Regions from separate parts of the Arthrobacter sp. V1I7 genome, predicted to be linked through region 3. Evidence: riboswitches for the same ligand, from Rfam matches in the RefSeq annotation. Region 3 holds a riboswitch; each other region holds the start of a gene.
The links. Region 3 has a riboswitch for cyclic di-AMP ahead of QFZ69_RS17285 (NlpC/P60 family protein). Riboswitches for the same ligand answer to the same signal wherever they lie in the genome.
Positions count from the first base shown of each region.

Region 1 (6,382 bases), 2.0 Mb from region 3:
GGGCTGACCTGCCCCGTTGGCTGGCCGCCGTCCATCCACGCTTCAAAGTCCCGCACCGGGCCGAGCTAGTGCTGGCTACGGTCATCTGCGTGATCATCAGCGTGGCCGACCTGCGGGGCGCCATCGGATTTTCGTCCTTTGGCGTCCTGATCTACTACCTCGTGGCCAACGTCGCCGCGTACACGCAGACCGGCGAAAACCGCCGCTACCCCAAGGCCCTGCAGTTCACCGGCGCCGTCGCGTGCGCCGTCCTGGTCGCCACCCTGCCGGCGGAGTCCGTGATCGCGGGCCTGCTGATGTTCGCGGCCGGCGTCGTGTACCGCGTGCTGCGCTTGCGGCTGGGGACGACACGCACTTCCTGACGACGCCTGCGATGATGAGCCGGTGACTATCGCGAAAACCGTGCTCCTGTTCGTCCTGGCCGCCGCCGCGGAAATCGGCGGCGCCTGGCTGGTCTGGCAGGCGGTGCGGGAGGGCAAGGACTGGTGGTGGGCCGGACTCGGGGTCCTGGCCCTGGGGCTTTACGGCTTCGCCGCGACGCTCCAGCCGGACGCGCACTTCGGCCGGATCCTGGCCGCCTATGGAGGCGTGTTTGTGGCGGGGTCCCTGGCCTGGGGGATGGTTTTCGACGGGTTCCGGCCCGACCGCTGGGATATCGCCGGATCGGCAATCTGCCTGGTCGGAGTCGCGGTCATCATGTTTTCCCCGCGCAACGCCGGCTAGGTAGGACAGTTGGAGTCGGCCGGGACGGGCCGGAGGGCCGGGAACAAGGCCGGGAATAGCGCAGGGACGGGCAACGGCCGGGAACAGGGCCGGCCGCCAGGGAACCTGCATGCCGCCAGGGGCAAAGGCGGGACCGCCGCGACTGCCGCCGCCCGGCAGGGACGGCAGAGGCCGGTGATCCGTTGCCCCCAAGGCAACTGATCACCGGCCTACATGCCGCCTGGCGGGTTGGACCGAGGTTTAGCCGCGGTCCTGAGGCTCCAGGCTTCAAGACCTGAGGCTCCGGGCGCGTTAGACTCCGGCGCGGACGAAGGTCACGCCGCCCGTGGCGGTCAGCCAGGAGAGCGGGTGGGCCATGGTTGCGTTGACGCCGTTCATGCCGCCGCTGACGGCCTGTCCGTTGCCCGCGTAGATGGCCACGTGGCCGGACTGGACGATGATGTCGCCCGGCTGGGGAGTCGCAACGACCTTGCCGTACTTAAGGAAAGCAGTCGGGCCGATGTTGCCAACCGGAATGCCGGCTGCGCCGAGGGCCTTTTCAACCATCGCGGTGCAGTCCTGAGTGATTCCGACCTGGCCGTAGGCGGCCGAAAGCAGAACGGCGTTTGCGCCGCCGGCCGCCGGAGCAGCTGCCGGGGCGGGGGCAGCGGCGGGGGCAGCCGCCTGGACCTTGACTGTCGCCTTCGGGGCGGCAGCCACCTGCGGGGCGATGGCAGGGACAGCAGCAACCGGCTTGGGCTGTTCAACGACGGGCGCCGGGGTCGAGATGACGGCCGGACGCTCGAACGTGACCTGCACGGTGGAATCCGCACTGACCGGAGCCGAAAGCTGGTCCTTGACGTCGACGGACGCCGGTGCGGAGTCGCGCTCGACGGGGGCTTCAGCCGCGTTTGCCACCATGGCGCTGCTGAGCACCAGACCGGACGCGGCTGCAATCACGGCCGCCTGGCGGCCGATGGTGCCTGCGTTGCCGGCAAAGGCGGAGGAAATTGCCGAAAGTCGGCTGGTGGTTTTGACGCCACGATGGCGCGCGGAAGTGTTGCGTGAAGTCATGAATGTAGCCTCTCCCAATGCCTGCGAGGTGAGCTGTCGGATTCGGATGGGAGGCACCCGGCCGCAGGGGCCCGCGTGGCGGGCCGTGCGACTTCACCCCAAGACCGGCATATCCGGTCAAAAAGTGGTTTCCCCGTCTCTGCCGGATGTTGATGCGAGGTGTCCCCGGGCCGCGGCAGAGTTAGGCAATCGGCAGGGGAGCGCCCGTATCGGAGACAACAGGCACCTGACAAAGGTAACGGGATGATTACGAAAAGTCACATCGAGGTAACGGGCCGGTGCACCGTCCAGATCCTAGTCCCTTGGAATCACGGGGCGGCGACATAGGATTAAGTGATCAGTGTCTCTTGAAGCGGAGGCTCGAAAATGACCAGCCACTGTGTTGCCATCTGCCAACTGAGCGACCAGCCTCAGGAGGATTTTGACATCAACACAGAGCTGCTGATCCTCGAGGGCGACGCCGTCCGCATCTCAACCTGGGACGCCGAACCGCGCGACGGAGGCTTCGATGTCAAAATGCTGAACGACCGCACCGATGCCCTCGGATTCATGGTCGTGACCGACTGGCAGTTCCTGGACGGCAAGGCCTATGCGGTGGTGGAACGACGGATTAGCGGCTAAGGCACAGGACTTCCATCACGTCGCATCCGCCGTGAATTCCAGCTCGGGCCGATGTTTAGCCACGTCATCCAGCACGACGGCGACCGCCTCCCGGACGAGGGCGGTCTCATCGTCTTGCTTCGAGGGGTGGGCAAGCGCCAGCTTGGCATGGCGGACAAACGCGGGCCAATCTCCCCCTCCAGCCCGGAGCGCCCGCAGCGGCGAGAGCAGGGCGCTCCGGCGCAGCCAGGCGTCCGGTTCCCGAGCCCAGCGGTCGAGCACACTGTCTGCCCGCACCCTGCCCGGCAGGTCCAGCGCTGAAACCAGCGGACCGACGACGTCGATGGCCAAGGGATCGGACAGTTCGCGCATCCGTGCGGTTCTCAGGAAGCCTTCAATCCGGGTCAGATCGGCGTTGTCCAGCATCCTGACCCTGGACTGCAGAAGAACAACAGCCGATAGCCGGCGCTCGAAAACCGGCACCGACCACAGCTCGGAACTCAGCGCGGTGATCTCGTCATGCGTCAGGTCCCGGTGCCGGCGCAAGGCGTCACGGACTGTTCCGCGCACCGCGCCAACGGAAGCGCCGTAATATTGGAGTCCGCTCCCCCACCGGGATTGCAGGTCCTCTGCCCGAAGCCAGGATCCTTCCCGTTGAAGCGATGCATCGATAAGGCCGCCGGCGTCGCTCATGCGTCCATTCTTTCCCATTTCCGCGGGGCTTCCCCTCAGTCCCGACGGACGAATTCACCGGCACTGTCCGGTGATTCCCCCGGGCCTTTAGTGTCGGAGGTCGCTGGCAGAGTGTTTCCATGGACGGCAATCAGGAGCCCGAAGTGGTTCGGGGAGGACGGGGCGGCGCTGGACGCGGCGCGACGGTCCCGGATGTTGCCCGCCTGCTCGCCACGGTCCGTGTTTCCCATTTCGGCGACGACGACGACGGCGGCGGGGCCTTCGGTGCCGAACACGACGACGACGGCGGGGCCGGTGCGGCGGTGCCGGGGCCGGGCTGATTGACCAGTTCCGGGAGCTCGAGGACCTGAAGTCCGCCGCGGCAGCGTTGCAGGCCCGGATCGCGGTCGCCTTCGATCTGGTCCAGCGCCGCGCCTAGCGGGCACAGGGCATGCCGGCGGCCGAGCTCGGGGCCGGGGTCGCGGCGCAGGTCGCCCTCGCCCGGCGCGAATCCCCCGCCCGCGGCGGCCGGCTCCTGGGCCTGGCGAAAGCCCTCGTGACCGAAATGCCGCACACCCTCGCCGCGCTCGAGACCGGGCAGCTCAACGAATGGCGCGCCACCCTCCTGGTCAGGGAAACCGCGTGCCTGTCCGCCGCGGACCGCTGCGCCGTCGACGAGGAACTCGCCGCCGACACCGGATCCTTCACCGGCGCCGGCGACCGGGCCGTTGTTGCCGCGGCCCGGGCCTGCGCCTACCGGCGGGACCCGCGCTCGGTCACGGAGCGGGCCAGCCACGCCGCCGGTGACCGGCACGTCAGCCTCCGCCCCGCGCCGGACACCATGACGTACCTGACCGCGCTGCTCCCGGTCTCCGCCGGCGTCGCCGCCTACGCCGCCCTGTCCAGGCAGGCCGAGTCGCTCCGCGCCGGCGGGGATCCCCGGGGCCGCGGGCAGCTGATGGCCGACGGGCTCGTCGAACGCCTCACCGGCACCCCCGGCGGTATCACCGGCATCGAGATCCAGCTCGTTCCGACCGACCGGACCCTGTTCCAGGGCGACAGCGAACCCGCCCGGCTCCCCGGCTACGGCATCGTCCCCGCCGGCTGGGCCCGCGAGCTGATCAAAAACGCCGGCGCAGCGCCGGGCACCGGCGACTCGGGTCCGGGGACCGGAGGCAAAGGCAGCGGCAGCGGCAGCGGCGGCGACAGCGGCGACGGCGACCGCCAGCTGCAGACCTGGCTGCGGCGGCTCTACACCGCCCCCGGCACCGGGGACCTGGTCGCGATGGACTCCCGGGCCCGGCTCTTCCCCGCCGGGCTCCGACGCTTCCTCCAGGCCCGCGACGACACCTGCCGCACCCCCTACTGCGACGCCCCGATCCGGCATCTGGACCACATCATTGCGTGGCAGCACGGCGGGCCGACCACCTCGGCCAACGGTGCCGGGCGCTGCGAAGCCTGCAACTACACCAAGGAAACCCCCGGCTGGACAAGCCGGCCACGCCCCGGGCCCGCCGGCACCAACAAACACAGGCAGGGCCTCGACCTCACCACCCCCACCGGCCACAGCCACCACTCCACCGCACCACCGCACCAGCGAGACCCGACGCTCAACACGGCCGGCGCCAGCGACACGACGCCAAGGTCGAGAGAAACGCCCGCGCCCACCGGCTGAAGGCGGCGTAGCGGCACTCGTGGGGGCAGTGGCCGCTCGAGCTGCCTTCGATAGGCATGCTGCGTCGAGCCACCAGTTTCGACTCCGAGCCGGCGAGCCGCCCGGTCTTCGCTCCCGAGTCTCGTATGCCGATGATCCGGAGATCCCGCAGTTTGCGGGCGAAGGTCACGGTCAGGTAACGTGGCGGCTGGCCCTGAGGGGTTGGCCCGCACGCAGGGCCCCGGAGGTCCGGATGCCGGGCACCGCTGCGCCGATCGGCGCCTGCTCGCTCCCGCCCAGTGCAGGGGCTCGAACGAAGCTTCGAGCACTCGTCATCGCCTCAGTGCAGGCTGCCGTTTGCGTCAGTCCTAAGCCCGAAGGGGTCTCTTGCTTAAGAAAATAGCCATCACGCTCACGATGGGCGCGCTGTCCTTGACCGGGTGCAGCATCGCTCCCCCATCCGATGGGGCCGCACCGCCAGCGAGTGCCAGCGAATCGGCAGCGCCGGCAAAGTCGGCCCCTGCAGCGGCGAAGACCGCGAAAGCTACCCCGGCGCCGGGGCAGACCACCAAGGCCACCGATTCCGCCGGAGCGCCTGCCACGGACGCCCTGGCCGAGGCTGATGCCGCTGCTGCTACTGTTCCGGACCCGGCGCCCGCCGCAGCACCGGCTGCTGGAGCTTCAGCTGCAAAGGCTCCGAGTGCAGCAGCACCGGTTGTTGCAGCGCCTGTCAAAGCTCCGACTGCAGCTCCGGCAGCCCCCGCCGCTCCCCCGGCGGCAGCGCCCCCGGCCGCTCCCCCGGCTGCAGCAGCAGCAACAACGGGCAGCGGCACCCAGGCAGCCACCAACTTCAACTGGGGCCCGGTCCTGGCCGGGGACGAGTTCTCTAATACCGGCGCACCGGACTCCACCAAGTGGAGTGTCTTCAAAGGTCCCGGACACCACCGCCAAGGCATCCGCAGCCCGCAGGCCTGGTCGGTCGGCAACGGCGTGGCCACCGTCAAGGGTGACGCCGCCGGCACCACGGGCGGCATGTCCGCCAAGTTTGCCCAGCAGAAGTACGGCCGCTGGGAAACCCGCATGAGGACCAACGATCGGGACCCGGAGTACCACCCGGTCCTGATCCTCTGGCCGAATGACAACTCGTCGCCCAACTGTGCCGAAATCGACTATGCCGAAAGCAGTACGGACACGTCCATGATGAAGTTCTTCCTGCACTACGAGTGCGATGGCAAGGATTTCCAGACCCACGCGGCAAAGCCTGTCGACAGCACCCAGTGGCACAACTACGCCGTGGAGTGGACCCCGGCCGGCATCACCGGGTACATCGACGGAGTGAAGACCTTCAGCGACACCAACCCGGCGCACCAGCCCACCGTGGGCATGCACCAGACGCTGCAGCTCGACTGGTTCCCTGACGGATCCGCCACGAAGCCATCCGAGATGCAGGTCGACTGGGTTCGCGTCTACAAGTAGAGAACACCGACTCCGCCCGTTGCTATTGACGGAGGGGAACGGCCCCGCACGCCTCGGCGTGCGGGGCCGTTCCAGATTAATCACAGTGGTCCGGCCCGCAACCGGGTGAGACACTCGGTTCCATGCGCGAACTGGTCATTCTCGGCACCGCCTCACAGGTCCCCACCCGGACACGGAACCAGAACGGCTACCTGCTGCTTTGGG
Region 1 is NZ_JAUSYS010000001.1:1,799,326-1,805,707, reverse strand. It holds gene QFZ69_RS08455 (APC family permease) at 1-362, shown strand, start outside; gene QFZ69_RS08450 (YnfA family protein) at 385-723, shown strand; gene QFZ69_RS08445 (hypothetical protein) at 1,015-1,776, opposite strand; cyclic di-AMP (ydaO/yuaA leader) riboswitch at 1,781-1,974, opposite strand; gene QFZ69_RS08440 (hypothetical protein) at 2,143-2,397, shown strand; gene QFZ69_RS08435 (DNA alkylation repair protein) at 2,413-3,069, opposite strand; partial or broken gene QFZ69_RS08425 (DUF222 domain-containing protein) at 3,262-4,723, shown strand; gene QFZ69_RS08420 (glycoside hydrolase family 16 protein) at 5,090-6,178, shown strand; gene QFZ69_RS08415 (ribonuclease Z) at 6,301-6,382, shown strand, end outside.
Region 1: another riboswitch for cyclic di-AMP. It lies ahead of QFZ69_RS08445 (hypothetical protein); the one in region 3 lies ahead of QFZ69_RS17285 (NlpC/P60 family protein).

Region 2 (6,382 bases), 170 kb from region 3:
GAGGGACTGGGCGTAGGCCCGGATCTCCTGGGCGAGCTTGGCAATGGAGGTGCCGGCAGCTGCCGCGGTTTCCTCATCGATGCCCATGTAGAGCACGAAGCCACGAGCCACGTTGTCGCTCGCGACGGGGCGGACGGGGCTGCCGCCGCCCGGGGCGATCACGGGGATGGGAGCCGTGGCCGGGGCTGCCGGAACAGCGCGGAGCTGGCCGTAGGAATTGGGGTTGTAGCCTTCTGCCACATAACCCGGGGCCGGGAAGGTGTTGCTGGGGCCGGCAGGAGCGAAGGACTGCCGTCCGCCACCGAATCCCTGGCGGGTTCCGGAGGCCTGACCGGGCTTGCCGGCGTTACGGACGGAGATGTGGACGTATCCGGATGCAACTGACATGAATGCTTACCTCAATGTGAATTGGCCGACATCGCGGCTCGAATGCTACTTTTCCCGCAATGAAAACTGGGGAGGGGCGCCCGACTCTCTGGGCTGTGGCGAATGCCTAAAAACTGTCTGGGGTGCAAAAGTTAGGCGTGCATTCGACAACAGCGCATCTCGAACACAGCGGGTGCGCTGATCCAGGAAGCTGCGGCTGCAGGTGCTGTTGAGTTCTTGTTCACAATGGAAGTGTGCAACGTAACAATGAGAACTTGCAAGTAACAAAGGGCCGCAGCGTCCGCATGGTGAGACCAAAATGCCGAATGTAGTGTAAATCACAATTCTACTGCCGCGGGAAAATAGCGGTTGTTTTCTTGTCTCGCCCCCCAGTTCGCGTACTTCGCCGAAGAAAGTTCGATGCTATGGATGAATCGCGCAGAATCATTCAAAGCCACCCACCTTGGCGAAACCCCCGCTTACTGATCATTGAATGTCCATCGTCCACGAGGTGGTCATGCGCCTGAAGCCCGAAACGCCGGAGGGGCAGGCGGAGGGTCGTCTTCCGGGAACGCGTGCCGCCAGCTGGCCTGCGTCCAGCTCGTCAGGCTGGGATTCACAGGTGCCGCACAGGATTCCCAAAGCCCCGCCTAACCGGTAGAACGGAGAGTTGTCCCATGGCCACCTCGCACTCCATGACCAACAACCTTCCCCAACTCAGCCACCCGGACGGCTCCCCCATCCGTGCTCTTGTGGTGGACGACGAACCGAGCCTGTCCGAGCTCATGAGCATGGGGCTGCGGATGGCCGGCTGGTCCGTGGCCGTCGCCGCCGACGGGCCCGAAGCGGTCAAGCTCGCCAAAGACTTCCGCCCCGACGTGCTGGTGCTGGACGTCATGCTTCCCGGGTTCGACGGCGTCGAACTGCTCGGCCGGATCCGAGCCTTCGCACCGGAGATCCCAGCCCTGTTCCTGACCGCCAAAGACGACGTCCACGACCGGATCATCGGCCTCGCAGCCGGCGGTGACGACTATGTCACCAAACCCTTCAGCATGGAGGAAGTCCTGCTGCGCTTGCACCGGCTGGTGCAGCGATCCGGCGTGGCGGCCATGGACTCAGCGGAACTCGTGGTCGGTGACCTCGTGCTCAATGTCGACACCCGGGAAGTTACCCGGTCAGGCGAGGAACTGCACCTCACGGCAACGCAGTTCGAACTGCTGCGCTATCTCATGGAGAACCCCAAACGCGTCATCAGCAAAGCGCAGATCCTGGACCGGGTCTGGGATTACGACTTCGGCGGCCAGGCCAACATCGTCGAGCTGTACATTTCCTATCTCCGCAAGAAAATCGACGTCAACCACCCGCCGATGATCCATACCGTGCGCGGCGCAGGCTACGTCCTGAAGCCGGCGGACTGATCCGTGTCCGACATCTCCGGTAAGGTCCGCACTCCCGGGCGCAATTGGCGGGACCCCGCCACCTGGCATCTGCGCACCCGGCTGGTCCTGGTCGCCATGGCGCTGCTGGTGGCCATCTGTGGTGCCATCGGGCTGTTCAGCTATGCCTCCATGGATTCGTTCCTGACCCGCCAGTTGGACGTACGCCTTGGACAGGTTTCACGGATTTCCAACGACGCTGGTCGCCCCCCGGCCGGCAACCCCGGAGGCAGGCCGGATCCCTTGGAAGCCAGGGGCCAAGGGATCGGTACGTTGACGGCCCGTATCGCCGGCAGCGCGGTCAGCAGTGCCGGCTTCCTCGCCGGGGACGCCACCCGGAAAAGCCTCTCGCCCGACGACGAACAGGTCCTCCTCGCGCTCCTTCCCGACGGCGTCCCTGTCGACCGGACACTCTCCTCCGGTGCGTACCGGCTCTCGGCCGTGCAATCCCCCCAAGGTGACGTCATCGTGACCGGACTGCCACTGGCCGAAAAGCAGAACACCCTGTCCTCGCTCGTGTGGACCATGGTGGTGGTATCCGCCGGCGGCCTCGTTCTCATCGGCCTCGCCGGCACCGTACTCATCCGCCGCACCATGAAGCCGCTGGAAAAGTTGTCGGAGGTGGCCACGAAGGTTTCCCGCCTCCCGCTCGACGCCGGTGAGGTGGCATTGGCGGTACGGGTTCCGGCGTCGGCTGCCCATCCCGGCACGGAAGTAGGCAGCGTGGGCCACGCGCTGAACCAGATGCTGGACAACGTCTCCAAGGCACTGGAGGCGCGGCAGCACAGCGAAATGAAAGTGCGCCAGTTCGTGGCCGACGCCTCGCACGAGCTGCGGACCCCGCTGACGGCCATCCGCGGCTACACCGAGCTGATGCGGATGACCGAGCACTTCACCCCGGACGGTGCGAAGTCCCTGGCCCGGGTGCAAAGCCAGTCCGAGCGGATGACTGCACTGGTTGAGGACCTGCTGCTGCTGGCCCGCCTGGATGAGGGGCAGCCGCTCAAGCTCAGCGACGTGGACCTGACCCAGCTGGCGATCGAAACGGTCAGCGACGAAAAGGTCATGGCGCCGGACCACGCCTGGCGGCTGGAACTCCCGGAGGAACCGGTGGTGGTCCGTGGCGACTCCACGCAGCTCCACCAGGTTCTGGCGAACCTGCTGTCCAACGCCCGCAAGCACACCGCCCCCGGGACGACGGTGGTCACGGGCGTGATGCGTGCAGCCGACGGGAGCGCGGTGGTCACGGTGACCGACAACGGCGACGGGATCCCCGCCGAATTTTTAAGCCAGGTCTTTTCACGCTTCGCCCGCGCGGATGCCGCCCGGAAAAACCCGGCGGTTACGACGGCGACAGCCGGCGGTGCCGGCAGGTCCGTCGGCTCCGGGACGGCGGGCGGACCGGGAGCTCAGACCATGGCCCCGGCGCCCACGGCCGAGGGGACCAGCGGGCTGGGCCTGTCGATCGTGCAGTCGATCGTTGAAGCCCACGGAGGCAGCGTCGAAGTCAGCTCCCGACCGGGCCGGACCGAATTTGCCGTACGGCTCCGCGGAGGCCCCCGGCCGTCCTAGTGTGCCCTCTCGGCCACCCCGCAGCCCGCCGCAGGCGCCCGTTTCCACGGTTTCGTGCCGCCCGGCTTGCGGTGCCTCGGATGGGCAGCAGTGCACCGTCGAATCGGCGCGCAGTCCCGGCAGCGGAGGAGCGCAAGGCGACACACCGCCGCCGTGTGTTCCGTTATCCAAATGTGACGTACGTATGAAACTCCTGTACGGTCGATAGAGTGCGGCCGGAACTGGAGCCGCATATCCGGATGACGCCCAACTCTGCCGCCTCCCGGAAACCGCTGGACCAGGCAGAGGCGGGGAACCCAGAGTTCCCGGGCAGCCTGCATCCAGGCACCCTTGGGGTTAAGCCGACACGTGAGAATCCGTGCGGCCGGATTTCTCATCCGCACCCGACAGCTAACTCCGTAGGCGTTGAGAGGCATCATGACTGAATTCAAGCTACAAACGCGCCGTGACGGCGATGCAGGCACGCCCCGCCGTGCCGATTCCCGCCATCGCGCCGATCCAGCCCAGCCCATCCCGGCCCGGTCCCGGTTTGCCAAAGGCGTCGGTTACACCGGGCGTCGGGCCGCCGTCGTCGCCACCGCCTGCGCGGTCCTCCTCGGAGTCGGCGCGGCCGGACAGGCTGCCGAGTCCAGCCATTCCAGCGCCGGCAATGCCGGCGCGTCCGCCATCGCGGCCGACCTGCTGACGCCCCTCGACTTCGAACGGGTCCGCGCCGACGCACCGTCGCCGGCGCCTTCGGCGGCAGCTCTCCCGGCACCTTCGGCTGCGGCCAGCGTAGAAGCCCCCGCCACGGCGGAACAGCCAGCCGTAGCGCCGGCCCCCGCCGCCGAAGCCGCTCCTGCCGCCGCGCCGGCACCAGCCGCGGCACCAGCGCCGGCGCCGGCACCGGCCCCGGCCCCTGAAGCGGCAAAGCCCGTTGCCGTCGACGACCCCGCCGGGGCGCAGGCATATGCCGCAGCCCAGCTGGGTTCCTACGGGTGGGCCGCCGACCAGATGCCGTGCCTGGCGAAACTCTGGACCAAGGAGTCGGACTGGAAGACCACCGCCACGAACCCCAGCAGCGGCGCCTATGGCGTGGTCCAGTCCCTGCCCGCCGAGAAGATGGCGAGCGCCGGCGCGGACTACCGGACAAATTATCGGACCCAGATCAATTGGGGCCTCGACTACATCAAGCAGCGGTACGGCTCCCCGTGCGGGGCCCTGAACTTCCACTACGCGCACAACTGGTACTAAACCGCAAGGCACTGCCCGCCCGCACAACAGCATCAGAACGCCCCGGATCCCCGCGATCCGGGGCGTTCCTGCTACTGGGGCGTCCGTGGCCGGCGCCGTCCCACGTGCACGGCACCCGCACGGCCCGGCTACAGCCCTCGTCAGGGCCGCCGCCCTTAGGGCCGGGGGAGGTCTAGCCGTCGGGCCGGTTGGGGAGGTACTGCACGGCCCATTTGTTGCCGTCGGGGTCGGCGAAATAAACGAAGTGCCCCCAGTCCTGGATATCGACGTCGCTGACGTCCACGCCGTTGTCCTTGAGCTGTTTGTGCGCGGCCTGGATGTCGCTGACGACGAGCTGCAGGCTGGGGGCGGTGCCCGGCGGCGCGTCGTTGAGGCCCTCGCCGATGGCGATCGAGCAGCCGGAGCCCGGCGGGGTCAGCTGGACGAAGCGGAGGCCCTCCACGGGCCGCTCGTCGTAGTCGGCGTTGAAGCCGACCTTGTTGACATAGAAGTCCTTGGCACGGTCCACATCGGACACCGGGACAAACACGAGTTCAAGTTTCCAGTCCATGGGGGTCAGGCTAGTCCCGGGGCGGTGCTGTGCGGAACCCCCGGTGGCCCGCAGGCGGCGCAGAGCACCGGCCCGCGGCACGGCTTGGTGTGGCTAGTCAGCCGGCGATGCCGTAGAGGCGGTCGCCGGCGTCGCCCAGGCCGGGCACGATGTACGACTTCTCGTTGAGCTTCTCATCGATCGACGCGAGCACAATCGTCACGTTGGCGTCCGCGAGTTGTTCCTCCAGCTTCGCCAGCCCTTCGGGGGCGGCGAGCAGGCAGATGCAGGTGACGTCGGAGGCGCCGCGCTTGAAGAGGAACTTGATGGCCTCGCGCAGGGTTCCGCCGGTGGCCAGCATCGGGTCCAGGACGAAGATCTGGCGGTCCGTGAGGTCCTCGGGGAGTCGCTCGGCGTAGGTGATGATGTCCAGCGTTTCCTCGTCCCGGGCCATGCCCAGGAAACCGACCTCGGCGGTGGGGACCAGCTTGGTCATGCCCTCGAGCATGCCGAGTCCGGCGCGGAGGATGGGAACCACCAGCGGGGTGGGCTTCGTGAAGGCCGTGCCGATGGTGGTGCTGACCGGCGTCTCGATGGTCACGGGCTGGGTGCGCACCTCACGGGTGGCCTCATACGCCAGGAGCGTGACGAGCTCTTCCGTGAGCTGCCGGAAGACCGGGGACGGGGTGTTCTTGTCCCGCAGAACGGTGAGCTTATGGGCGACCAGCGGGTGGTCGACAACGAGAGTGCGCATCCGTCAAAACTATCACCCGGCCGCCGGGGATCTGCCCGAGGGTCCCGGCGTATCGGGATCGTCCGTTTCGATGGGACGGCTGCTGCCGGAGCCGCCGCTAGCCACAGTTTCGCCGTCGTTGAGGTGGGCTGGGTGATCAAACGTGGGTGCCGGACCCACGTGTTCCCGGTGTCGCAGGGCGTGGAAGAGCCTGTGGGCCAGGATCACGATCCCCACCCAGGCCAGCCCCAACGCCCACCCGATGATGACGTCCGTCATCCAGTGATGGCCGAGGTAGACCCGGCTCATGCCCATCCCGCCGATGAAGATCACACCCGCGGCGATCATGCCGATGTGGGCAAGCGTACGTTTCACCTGCAGGCAGGCGAGGTACACCACCAGCCCGATCACCACCGTGGTGTTGAGGGTGTGGCCGCTGGGGAACGACGGCGAGTTCTCGTAGGGCGCCACAGCGTCGGCGTGGTCCGGGCGGTTCCGGCCGATCAGTTTCTT
Region 2 is NZ_JAUSYS010000001.1:3,937,888-3,944,269, forward strand. It holds gene QFZ69_RS18055 (winged helix-turn-helix domain-containing protein) at 1-387, opposite strand, end outside; gene QFZ69_RS18060 (response regulator transcription factor) at 1,044-1,784, shown strand; gene QFZ69_RS18065 (HAMP domain-containing sensor histidine kinase) at 1,788-3,374, shown strand; cyclic di-AMP (ydaO/yuaA leader) riboswitch at 3,635-3,791, shown strand; gene QFZ69_RS18070 (hypothetical protein) at 3,792-4,607, shown strand; gene QFZ69_RS18075 (VOC family protein) at 4,780-5,157, opposite strand; gene upp (uracil phosphoribosyltransferase) at 5,255-5,890, opposite strand; gene QFZ69_RS18085 (phosphatase PAP2 family protein) at 5,903-6,382, opposite strand, start outside.
Region 2: another riboswitch for cyclic di-AMP. It lies ahead of QFZ69_RS18070 (hypothetical protein); the one in region 3 lies ahead of QFZ69_RS17285 (NlpC/P60 family protein).

Region 3 (6,382 bases):
CGTCCCAGGTGTCCACGTCGTCCGTGGAACCGGGAGGAACGCGAAGTCCCCGCACGTCAAGACTAGCAAGAAGGGCGAACACGGAGGCGTTCGCCAGTGCGCCCCGCCGCGCGGCTTCCGCAACTGAACGTTCTAGCGCCCCCGTGCCATAAAAACCGGCGAGGGGCTGCCGGCGCCCGTCCGCGGAGACGGCCAGAACGCCGTCGCCCTCCAGTCCAGCCACCAGCGCCTCGCGCATTGCCGTCACGGCGGCGGTGACCCGGGGCATGTCGCAGGCCAGCACGAGGGTCACCGCCGGCACCGGCAGTGCGGTGCCGGCCGCCGAGTGGTGGGCCGCCAGGGCCGCGAGACCGGCGGCGATGGCGGCGGCCGGGCCGGCGAAGGGCGGTTCTTCGCGGCATGTCAGCACGCCCGCCGGAAGCGGTCCGGGGTCCGGGCCGACGACGACGATCGTGCCCGCGCCGTGCGCGGCCTCCAGCGAGTGATCGAGGAGGGTCCGGCCGCCGGAGACCAGGCGGGACTTGGGCGAGCCGCCCAAACGTGAGGACCGCCCGCCGGCGAGGATGACAGCATCGAATTCCACCGGCCCAGCCTAGCGCGGCGTTGGCTCGATCCGGTCCTGGCCGTAGGGTCCCGCATCGGAAAATGGCGCTCGCGTCAGGCGGCGGATTCCGGGAGCAGGAACGGATCCCAGTCCGGCGCCGGCTTTTCGAGTTCCTTGATCTGCCAGACGGTGCCCTTGGGCGGTCCCGGGGCAAAGCCGAGCTTCCACCCCATCTCGGCGGGCGTATGGTCTCCCTTGGCGTTGTTGCACCGCAGGCAGGCGGCCACCAGGTTTTCCCACGAATCGGCGCCGCCCCTGGACTTGGGCTGGACATGGTCAATGGTGTGGGCGGCCTTACCGCAGTAGGCGCAGCGCTGCCCGTCCCGGCGAAGCACACCCCGCCGGCTGACCGCCGTGATGGTGTTGTACCGGGGCCGGATGTAACGGTGCAGCAGAATCACCGACGGCCGGCCCAGTATGTCTTGTGGCCCGACGACCGGGTCGTCGCCCTCGGCCACCACACTGGCCTTTCCGGTAAGCACAAGAACGAGCGCCCGGCGGAAGGTGACTACCGCGAGCGGTTCATATCCAGCATTCAGAACGAGAGTGCGCATCCGCATACCTCTTCACGGCCGCACCCGCCAGGGGCACGAGGGCCGGCTGCCCTCTGCATGGTCGGGCTATGGATCGACACCACAAGAGTAAACACCCAAGGGCCGGATCACCGAATTTTTATCCCCCGGCAGTGCGCGTGTCTGCCGGACGACCACGGCCGCAACCGCAAAGAGGACCCCCGCCACAAGGCGGAGGTCCTCTCAATGCTGGAGACCGGTGGTATCTCGGTGCTTAGCCGCCGACGCGGATGAAGACCGGGCCGGAACCCACGTTGGCGCTGTACAGCGCGGTTGTTCCGCCGTTCCAGCCGCCGTGGACGGCCATGCCGTTGCCCACGTACACAGCGATGTGGGGCATGCCGACGCCACCGTTCTTGTAGTACGCGAGGTCGCCCGGGCGAGCCTCAGCCGCGCCCACGGTGCGGCCAAGGGACAGGTAGCCGGCCGGCCAGCCGTGGAAGTTGACGCCCGCGGCAGCCAGGGCGTTCGAGGCCAGGCGCGTGCAGTCCTGCGACACGCCGATCTGGGCGTAGGCGGCGGCAGCGATCGCTGCGCCGCTGCCGCTGGCAACGGACAGTCCCTGCGTGGTGGCCGAGGCGCCGGAGGCAGCCTGGGTGCCGGCTGCAGAATTGGAATCCTGGACCTTGAGGACCGGCTTCGCAGCCTCGACGGCCGGAGCCGGCGAGGTGGAAACGGCCGGCTTCTCGTACGAGATGGCAATGGTTGATGCTGCCGAAATCGTTGCCGGAGTGGCGGACTGGATTTCGAGGGCGGAAGCCGAGGTGGATTCGCGCTGAACGTTGGTCTCGGCAGCGTTGGCTGCGATACCGCTGGTCAGGACGAGGCCGGAAGCGGCTGCTACGACTGCAGCCTGGCGGCCCATGGTGCCAGCGTTCTCGCCGACAGCCTTGGCAATGACAGCAAGCGAGCCGGTCTTGGTGACCTCGGCGCGGTGCCGTGCAGAGTTCGCACGAGTAGTCATTAAGTTCTCTCTTTCGTGATCCTTGGACCGCGCTTTCAGGCGCGGAGTAAGGACGCTCCGGCATCTTGGGGGTACGCCGGATCGCCCCGAAATGGGTTACTTAGCGAAGGGTGTACTGCGAAGACGCGCCAAAAGCGGGAACTGCGTGCAGGTGCGTGGCCTGCGGGCCGGACTCAGTAGAGATCGAGTCGGCGGAGTGAGATCCGTTCCGGGCGCCGGCAAGGGCAGCACGGGACTTGGATTTCAGCGGGCTCAACAGAGCCGCGCCAGCGCGCAGGCGCGCAGCATTGTGGCGTGAAGACACGAAAGTAGCCTCTCCCAATGCCTACGAGGTGAGCTGTCGGATTCGGATGGGAGTCACCCGGCCGCGCTGCTTCCTGGGAAGCTTTGCGACTTAACCCCAAGGTCTTCTTGCGAAGACCAAAATTGGTTCCCCCGCCCCTGCCAGACGATGTCATGCGAAAGGACCTTGAGCGGTGGCAGAGTTAGGCAATCCACTCAAGAGCGCCAACTTCGGAGAAGTTGGCGTGGTTCAAACGTTACCGCAATAGGGATGCAATGTCACATTCAGATCACGGCGTGTCGCAATAATGTGAGAGTCATCACTCGGCTAGAGCCAGCCGGTGGGGTCGACGACGTCGCCGTTGACCATCACTTCAAAGTGCAGGTGGCAGCCCGTGGACGCGCCGGTAGTGCCACTCATCGCCACAACGTCACCGCGGGAGACCTGCTGGCCAACGCGCACGCTGGATGAGGACAAGTGGTTGTACGTGGTCTCCAGGCCGTTGCCGTGGTCGATCACCACGCGGTTGCCGCCGCCGAAGGGGTGCCAGCCGGTGAACGTGACGCTGCCGCTGGCAGCGGCCAGGACTGCCGTTCCGCATTGCGCGGCGTAGTCCTGGCCCCGGTGGAACTCGCCGGAGCCGCCGGTGATGGGACTGACCCGGTAACCGAAAGGCGATGCTGTCACCATCTTGTCCATGGGCGCGCCGAGGCTCCCGGAGGAGGCGGCGCGGGTGATGCTTCCCGCTGACTGGGCGCTCAGCAGCTGCTTGAGTTTTCCGTCGGGGTCGCCCTTGGTGGTCACGGCGGTGCGGCTGAAGTCGATCTTTGCGGCGGAAGCGGCGGTCACGTCAGGCTGCGAGGCGGCGGCGATCGCACTCGAGGCGCCTCCGTCGGTGGCCATGACCGGGCCGGTGGCGGGAACTGTAACCGTCAAGACCAGACCGGTAGCGGCCAGGGCGATGCCGGCCCGCTGCCCCACGCCACTGGCGGCGGCAAAGTCCGTTACCTGCCGGAACGGGCTCCGGCGGCCGCGGCGTTCATCGCGGTGCGCATCACGCGGGCGGTCCGTCAAAACGACGACGGCCGGGCGCGGCTCCGGAGCGGGGCCGGTCGCACGACGACGGCCCCGGGTGGTCTGGGTGGTCAAGAACGGTTCCTCTCTGGATAGCCTGCGGAGTTAGCTGTCGGATTCGGGTCAGAGAGATCAAAGACCCGGTCCGCCGTGAACAAGCATCCAGACACAGGGGAATTCAGAAGAGTCCCTCGGTGGAGTGTGCTTGCCGCTGACGGACTTCACCCCAAGGCTGTTCGGAAACAGCCGGAAGTGGTTCCCCCGCCTCTGCCAGAAGGTGATTCGGCGACTGATCCGCTGGCAGAGCTCGGCTTCGGATCAGATAACGCTTTGGTATCGGTACTGGTCATTAACTATAGGCGATTAAGGCACCTAGTAATAATCCCGTTATCTTCCATGTGCACAACTCATGGGTGGTCCCACGAGCAACGAGTCACGGCTGGTTAACCGACGGTAACAAAGACGTGGGCGGCGACCTCTGGGGGCAGTTCGAGGGCGCCCTCGATATCCGGCACCCGGACCGAAATGTACTCCCCGACGCGCTCCAGGGACACGAGTGCACCGGGACGAATGCCGCCTTCGTCCAGCTGGACGAGCAGTTCGGGTTCCACCTGGATGGGCTCGGCGAGCCGGTTCACCGTAATCCGGGAACCGGCGCCGTAGCCGGTCATCGCCTCGAGCAGGTTCACGACGCCGACGCCGACTGCGTACGGCTGGGACGGCAGGCCGCCGAGCTCCGCGAGCCCGGGGATCGGGTTTCCGTAGGGAGAAACGGTCGGGTGGTTGAGCATCTCGAAGATCCGCCGCTCCACCCGCTCACTCATCACGTGCTCCCAGCGGCAGGCTTCCTCGTGGACGTAGGCCCAGTCGAGGCCGATGACGTCGGCCAGAAGCCGCTCGGCCAGGCGGTGCTTGCGCATGACCCCGATGGCCCGTTTCCGGCCCGTTTCGGTCAGTTCAAGGTGCCGGTCCCCGGAAACAACCACCAGGCCGTCCCGTTCCATCCGGCCGACGGTCTGCGAGACCGTGGGTCCGGAGTGGCGCAGCCGTTCGGCGATGCGGGCGCGGAGGGCGACAATGTTCTCTTCTTCAAGTTCCAGAATGGTCCGCAGATACATCTCGGTTGTATCGATCAGATCCGTCATTGAGTTCAGCTCCTCGAGCGCCGTCCTTGCGTCATTTCCACCGTACCGCGTGCCGATGCGCGCGGCGTGCCTTGGCGGGGTCCGCCGTACGTTCGCAGCACAGCCTAGCCTATTTTGAATTACTCCGGATAATCACCGGCTCTCCCCGACGGCCTCCGGCTGCGTGCACACGTCTCAATGACCGGACTATGACGGCCCCATTTCCCGCCCGCGCGCGGCAGTCAGGCAGAATGAAAAGGAGGCTTCGTTGCAGCCACCCCTGCCGGGCCGCCCCCAAGCCACGCTTTGTACCAGCCGAAAATTGGAGCCCCTGTGAGCGACACCAGCATCACGATTCCCGCAAATCTCCTCCCCAAGGACGGCCGGTTCGGCGCCGGACCGTCCAAGGTCCGTCCGGAACAGATGGATGCCCTCTCGGCTGCCTCGGCGACGCTGCTGGGAACTTCGCACCGCCAGGCTCCGGTCAAGAACCTCGTGGGCTCGGTCCGGAACGGCCTCAGCGAGTTCTTCCGCGCCCCCGAGGGCTATGAGGTCGTCCTTGGCGTCGGCGGTTCCACCGCGTTCTGGGACATCGCCAGCTTCGGACTGGTGGAGAGCAAGGCCCAGCACCTTTCGTTCGGCGAGTTCGGCTCGAAGTTTGCCGCGGCCACCAACAAGGCGCCGTTCCTGGCGGACTCCTCCATCATCAAGTCCGAGCCCGGCACCCGTCCGGCGGCGCGGGCGGAGGCCGGCGTCGACGTGTATGCGTGGCCCCAGAACGAGACCTCAACCGGCGTGGCCGCCCCGGTCCGGCGCGTGGCCGGCGCCGATGAGGGTGCCCTCGTGCTGGTCGACGCCACCTCCGCGGCCGGCGGACTCGACGTCGACGTGGCCGAAGCGGATGTGTACTACTTCGCCCCGCAGAAGAATTTCGCGTCCGACGGCGGCCTGTGGCTTGGCCTCTTCTCCCCCGCCGCCCTGGAGCGTGCGGCACGGATCAAGGCCAGCGGCCGCTGGATCCCGGACTTCCTGGACCTGCAGACGGCGATTGACAACTCCCGCCTGAACCAGACCTACAACACCCCGGCACTGGCAACCCTGATCACCCTGGACGCCCAGACGCAGTGGCTCAACTCCAACGGCGGCCTGGACTTTGCCACCGGCCGGACCACGGACTCGGCCGGGCGGATCTACCGCTGGGCCGAAGCCTCCGACTACGCCACCCCGTTCGTGGCCAAGGCCGAGGACCGTTCCAATGTGATCGCCACGATCGACTTTGACGACTCGATAGACGCCGCGGCCATCGCCAAGGTGCTGCGGGCCAACGGCATCGTGGACACCGAGCCCTACCGGAAGCTGGGACGCAACCAGCTGCGCATCGCCACGTTCGTCGCGATCGAACCGGACGACGTTTCGGCGTTGCTCGAATGCATCGATTTCGTCGTCGCGGAGCTGAAGAAGTAGCTCAGCGCTCAACTCAATGCTTCAGCGTTCCAACTCAGCGCTTCAGCGTTCGACGGCGTCGTCCGGGTTTGACTCCCGGCCGACGCCGTCCGCGTCGGTACGGGCGCGCGGAGCGCCGGATTCGAGGCGGAAATGGTGCATCGCCGGGGCCCGGCGGTCGAACCGGATCCTCAGCTGGCGGGCGCGGACGATCCAGACCAGGCCGATCACGGCGGCGAGGACGCCGGCTGCTGCCGCGACGCCCATCGACCAGCGGGGACCGGCGACGTTCGCCACCCAGCCCACCAGCGGGGCGCC
Region 3 is NZ_JAUSYS010000001.1:3,770,753-3,777,134, forward strand. It holds gene QFZ69_RS17275 (molybdenum cofactor guanylyltransferase) at 1-583, opposite strand, end outside; gene QFZ69_RS17280 (HNH endonuclease) at 658-1,158, opposite strand; gene QFZ69_RS17285 (NlpC/P60 family protein) at 1,391-2,140, opposite strand; cyclic di-AMP (ydaO/yuaA leader) riboswitch at 2,449-2,642, opposite strand; gene QFZ69_RS17290 (M23 family metallopeptidase) at 2,751-3,572, opposite strand; cyclic di-AMP (ydaO/yuaA leader) riboswitch at 3,577-3,795, opposite strand; gene QFZ69_RS17295 (metal-dependent transcriptional regulator) at 3,941-4,642, opposite strand; gene serC (phosphoserine transaminase) at 4,955-6,085, shown strand; gene QFZ69_RS17305 (MFS transporter) at 6,128-6,382, opposite strand, start outside.